2 regions of the Pseudoalteromonas sp. P1-11 genome follow, and region 1 is predicted to be linked to the other one. Evidence: predicted binding sites of a transcription regulator. Region 1 holds the regulator's gene; the other holds the start of a gene.

Region 1 (3,132 bases):
CTCTTTTAATTAAGTGATTGGAATGTGTTTTGTGGCGGTTATACGTAAATCATCGCCTATTTTCACACACTCTTTAAACGTCAAATTAACGGTGTTTTGCATATCTGTTAGCGGTGCAAAATTAACTAAGCTTTTTGCATCGCACCCCATTAGTTTAGGCGCTAAATAAAATATATATTCGTCTATTAAATTAAGCTCTGTCATTTTACCGGCAAGTGTAGCACCCGCTTCTAAATAAACATGATTAAATTGCAGCTTAGCAAGGTGCGCTAAAACAGACGTTAAATTAACTTTGTTATTTTGCTGTGGCACTTCTATATGCCTTACAAAATGCGGCCACTGCGTTGATTTATCAACCTTGGTAGTAAAAATTATTATTTCACTTTCAATATTAAATACTGCCAGCTCTGGTGTAAGCCTATTTTGTGAGTCAATTATAACACGCACCGGTTGGCGTAGGGGTAATTCAGTAGGCAAAGCCTGTGGCAACTCGCTTAACCTCACATTGAGCTTAGCATCATCGGTAATAACCGTATCGGCGCCCGTTAAAATAGCGCAGCTTTGTGCTCGGTGTAATTGTACATCTTGTCGCGCAGCGCTGCCGGTGATCCACTTACTTTGGCCATTTTTAAGCGCGGTTTTACCATCAATGCTGGCCGCCATTTTACACGTAACATACGGAAGTCCCTGCTCCATACGCTTAAAAAAACCTAAATTAAGTGCGCGCGCTTGCTGCTCTAAAAGCCCAAATGCAACCTCAATACCGGCATCGCTGAGTATTTTAAGCCCTTTACCTGCTACTTGTGGGTTGGTGTCGACCATAGCTGCAATAACTTTTACTACACCTGCGGCTTTTAAACCCTCTGCACACGGCGGAGTGCGTCCGTAATGGCTACACGGTTCAAGCGTAACATACGCAGTCGCACCTTTTGCGTTTTCACCTGCTACAGCAAGGGCATTAACCTCAGCATGTCCCTGCCCAGCTAATTGATGAAACCCTTCACCAATTATGTGGTTATCTTTAACTAAAACACACCCTACATTAGGATTGGGGGTGGTTGTAAATCGCCCTTTTTTTGCAAGCTCGATGGCACGTGCCATGTACATTTCATCTTGCGCGGTAAAGGTTGTTTGGTTTTGCATTATTACTCCCCTAAACGGGCAATTTCTTCACCAAATTCGCGTATATCTTCAAACGAGCGATACACAGAGGCAAACCGCACATAGGCTACTTTATCCAGCTTTTTAAGCGCCTCCATTATGCACTCACCCACTAGGTGACTTGATATTTCTCGCTCGCCGGTAGCACGCAACTGCGATTTAATAATATTAACCACTTCATCCACTTGCTCTGTACTAACAGGGCGTTTTTCTAGGGCACGATTAAGGCCATTGAGTAGCTTATCTTCATTAAAGGGTTCTCGGCTGCCATCTTGTTTAATTACACGTGGCATGACTAACTCGGCGCCTTCAAAGGTAGTAAATCGCTCGTGACACTCGTTACATTCACGACGACGGCGAACTTGGTGGCCTCCGCCGACTAGGCGAGAATCAATAACTTTAGTATCTTTTGCGGTACAAAATGGGCAATGCATAACTCGGTACTTCCGTTTTAAAACAAAAAAGGCCGCTATTTAGCGGCCTTTTATCTTAGCAAAAAAATAGGGCCTGTTGGCCTTTCAGGATTAAATTTGTTCTATCTAGGGGTGATTTGATCGCGGTGCGAGGTTTGTAACCTAGTGGGCTAAGTAAAAACCGAGCAACAAAGAGCGAACCCGAGGGCAGTGCATGTTTGGCATTTGTGTGGAGTAACCACACTACATAGACTCTGCCTTGCCTAAAAACCAAACATACTACTGCAAATTAAACCTCGAAAGGTAAACAGGCCCCTTGTTGTGATCTAAATTACTGCTGCTTATGCAATTAAGCGTATACAGGTAGTTTTGCACAAATTGCTTTAACTTTTTCTTTAACTTGCGCTTGTACTGACTCATCGTTGATGTTGTCTAATACGTCACAAATCCAGCCAGCAAGTTCTTTCGATTCAGCTTCTTTAAAGCCACGACGCGTAATTGCAGGTGAACCAATACGCAAACCAGAAGTAACAAACGGTGAGCGAGGATCGTTTGGTACAGAGTTTTTGTTCACAGTAATATTTGCATTGCCAAGCGCTGCGTCGGCATCTTTACCTGTGATATCTTTATCGATTAAATCAAGTAAGAATAAGTGGTTTTCTGTTTTATCAGATACGATTTTGTAACCGCGCTCTTGCATAACAGCAACCATAGCTTGAGCATTTTTAACTACTTGTGCTTGGTATGTTTTAAATTCTGGTTGTAGAGCTTCTTTAAATGCCACTGCTTTTGCAGCAATAATGTGACATAAAGGACCACCTTGGCCACCTGGGAACACAGCGCTGTTAAGCTTTTTGTAAATTGCTTCGTCGCCACAAGCAGAAATAATTAAACCACCACGAGGGCCTGCTAATGTTTTGTGTGTTGTTGTTGTTACAACATGCGCATGAGGTACTGGGCTTGGGTAAACACCCGCTGCAATTAAACCGGCAACGTGAGCCATATCAACAAATAAGTAAGCACCTACTTTATCAGCAATCTCACGGAATTTAGCCCAATCAACAATACCTGAGTACGCAGAAAAACCACCAATAATCATTTTTGGTTTGTGCTCAAGTGCTAGCGCTTCTACCTGTGTGTAGTCAATTTCGCCAGTTGCTTCGTCTAGCCCGTACTGGATTGCATTGTATAGCTTACCTGAGAAGCTTACGTGTGAACCGTGCGTTAAGTGACCACCATGAGCTAAGCTCATACCAAGGACAGTGTCGCCCGCTTCTAATAATGCTAAGAAAACAGCTGCATTTGCTTGAGAACCCGCATGTGGCTGAACGTTTGCGTAGTCAGAACCAAATAGCTCGTTAGCACGATCAATTGCAAGTTGTTCAACAACGTCTACGTGCTCACAACCGCCATAGTAACGTTTGCCCGGGTAACCTTCTGCGTATTTGTTTGTAAGCTGTGAACCCTGTGCTTCTAGTACGCGTGGGCTACAGTAGTTTTCTGATGCGATTAATTCAATGTGCTCTTCTTGGCGAGCTGTTTCTTTGTTTATCGCGTC
Region 2 (3,132 bases), on a different contig from region 1:
ACGTAACGAATCCCAATCTAAGTGCAGTGGCTCATCACAAATTTTATCTAAGTCACGTTTGTACGTATCAGTTGGCATAATACCTTGAGAGTACGTTGTTTCGTTAAACTTAGGACACGCGCCACGCTCTTTAGCCAGCTCGTTTGATGCCTTCATTAAGTAGTATTGAATTGCTTCAAACGTTTTGTGAGTCAGTGCATTAGCACTGCCATCTGAGTAACGCTTACCATTTTTAGCAAGGTAGTAAGCGTAGTTAATTACGCCTATTCCTAACGTACGACGGCCCATAGTGGCATTACGTGCAGCCGGTACTGGGTAGTCTTGGAAATCAAGTAGGTTATCAAGTGCACGTACTGCAAGCTCAGCAAGCTCTTCAAGTTCATCAAGTGACTCAATAGCGCCTAGGTTAAATGCAGATAGCGTACAAAGTGCAATTTCGCCTTCTTCATCGTTTACGTTATTTAACGGCTTAGTTGGCAATGCAATTTCTAAACATAAGTTAGATTGGCGAATTGGCGCCACTTTAGAAATAAACGGGCTGTGCGTATTACAGTGATCCACGTTTTGTAAATAAATACGACCTGTGCTGGCACGCTCTTGTGCGAACATTGAGAAAAGCTCAATCGCTTTAATACGCTTTTTACGAATAGACTCGTCTTGCTCGTATTTTACGTATAACGCGTCAAACTCGTCTTGGTCTTCAAAGAATGCATCGTAAAGGCCAGGCACATCTGATGGGCTAAATAACGTAATGTAGTCGTCTTTAATTAAACGAGAATACATTAGTTTATTAAACTGTACGCCGTAATCTAAATGACGAACACGGTTATCATCAACACCACGGTTATTTTTAAGTACTAGTAGGTTTTCTACTTCTAAATGCCAAAGCGGGTAGAATAACGTTGCAGCACCGCCACGTACGCCACCTTGCGAGCAGCTTTTAACTGCTGTTTGAAAGTGCTTATAAAAAGGAATACAACCTGTGTGGTACGCCTCACCATTACGGATATGGCTACCTAATGCACGAATACGGCCGGCGTTAATACCAATACCTGCACGTTGTGAAACGTACTTAACAATGGCAGATGAAGTGGCGTTAATTGAATCAAGGCTGTCGCCACATTCAATAAGTACACACGAGCTAAACTGACGCGTAGGTGTACGCACACCCGACATAATTGGCGTAGGTAAAGAGATTTTAAACGTTGATACTGCATCGTAAAAACGTTTGATGTAGTCAATACGCGTTTCGCGCGGGTAGTCAGAGAATAAACTCGCAGCCACTAAGATATATAAAAACTGGGCGCTTTCGTAAATCTCACCCGTTACGCGGTTTTGTACTAGGTATTTACCTTCAAGCTGCTTTACTGCTGCGTAGCTAAAGTTAAGATCGCGCGAATGATCAAGATAAGCATCTAGCTCGTCAAGCTCTTGCTCTGTGTAATCAACAAGTAAGTGAGCATCGTAGCGTTTGTCTTCAACCATCTTTGTAACATGGTCAAATAAACGTGGTGGCTCAAACTGGCCATACGCTTTTTTACGTAAGTGGAATACAGCTAAGCGGGCAGCTAAGTACTGGTAGTCAGGCGACTCTTTTGAAATTTGATCGGCTGCTGCTTTAATGATGGTTTCGTGAATGTCTTTTGTACGAATACCGTCGTAAAATTGAATGTGTGACTTTAATTCAACCTGTGAAACCGATACGTTGTTTAAACCTTCGGCGGCCCATTCAATAACGCGATGGATCTTATCAAGATCTAAAGGCTCTTTACGCCCGTCACGCTTGCTTACAGATAACTGTTGGTTCATAGCTTTGCCTGTATTCCTTGGGAATTGTGTATTTTGACCAATGCTTTATACCTCGCTAAAGCAAGGTACGTATTCATTTATTATAAGTTTCACCGTATTGGCGAATTTAATTGAATAACATTTGGCCACAATATCTGGTGTTGTTCAATTTAGAGATCACAAGATAGTGTGGTCTGAGATGATTTGCAAGGGACATAATTGCCCCTATTTGTGGATAACTTTGGGATAACGCATTTGTGTTAGTAGTCACTCACCTTCGAACAATCATTTAAGTTGAAATAGCTAAAAATCAACTAATGATCTGCAAAATTTATGCATTTTGAAAATAAATTTCGACTGCTTTTTTTATCATCAAGCTTTGCATAAAAACTAACACAATCACAATATATAGTGTTTAAAAATTTACATGACACTATATATGGTTAAAAGCATCAATAGGGCTGTGCCAGTTAAAATCGGCTTCCCAGCCCTTGGCCTCATCAATACTTGGTATATAGCCCCAAAGCGCTGTTGCTGTGTGCATACCTGCGGCTTTACCTGCTTCTATATCACGTTGAGCATCACCTATGTATAAGCAACGTTTAGGATCTACGTTCATCAGTTTTGTACAGTGTAGTAAGGGTAAAGGTGATGGTTTAGCCTCGGTGAGCGTATCGCCACTGATCACAACGTGTGCATTTTTTAAAGCGGGTATAGCAGCCACTAATGGATCGGTTAAAAACCCGGGCTTATTAGTCATTATTCCCCATTTTATACCTTGGTTCTCAAGGGCTATGAGTAATGATTCTATGCCTTCAAAGCAGCGGGTGTGTGTCGCTAGGTTTTGGCTGTAGTGGCTGACTAACTGTTTTATACGTTCAGTTTGAGGTAGCGATGCCCATTGCGCTTTAAAGCCAAGTTCAAGCAATGCGCCGGCGCCATTAGACGCTACTTTTCTATACGCTTCAGGCGTAACTTGCGCAACACCTTCACTTTTAAGTACAGCATTTAAAGCAGCACCTAAATCGTCTGCCGTATCAAGCAAGGTGCCATCTAAATCAAATAAGAAAGCGTCGTACTCAAAAGGAGTTAAGGGGGTATGAGAGCTAGCCATTATGCTAACTTCTCAAAATGAAGAATATAATTAACACTCACATCTGTATTTAGTGAATACTGCTTAGAAAGCGGATTGTAGCCCAGGCCAGCACTGGCACGTACTTTTAAACCGGCTTGTTCAGCCCATGCAATAAGTTGTGCAGGTTTGATAAATTTGTTGTGATCGTGTGTGCCCTCAGGCACCATTTTTAACAGCTTTTCAGCACCTACAATAGCAAACAAGTAAGC

Evidence for each region. The regulator NrdR, encoded in region 1, represses ribonucleotide reductase genes. The targets are predictions, from matches to a motif close to AAACACNANATNTNGTGTTT.
Region 2: a site for NrdR is predicted at 1,933-1,952, ahead of nrdA (class 1a ribonucleoside-diphosphate reductase subunit alpha). Genes of this name have one in related genera too.

What each region holds. Positions count from the first base shown of each region.
Region 1 is NZ_LJSP01000006.1:18,129-21,260, forward strand. It holds gene ribD (bifunctional diaminohydroxyphosphoribosylaminopyrimidine deaminase/5-amino-6-(5-phosphoribosylamino)uracil reductase RibD) at 10-1,143, opposite strand; gene nrdR (transcriptional regulator NrdR) at 1,146-1,595, opposite strand; gene glyA (serine hydroxymethyltransferase) at 1,924-3,132, opposite strand, start outside.
Region 2 is NZ_LJSP01000003.1:246,180-249,311, forward strand. It holds gene nrdA (class 1a ribonucleoside-diphosphate reductase subunit alpha) at 1-1,809, opposite strand, end outside; gene AN390_RS06825 (HAD family hydrolase) at 2,222-2,902, opposite strand; gene ubiG (bifunctional 2-polyprenyl-6-hydroxyphenol methylase/3-demethylubiquinol 3-O-methyltransferase UbiG) at 2,902-3,132, opposite strand, start outside.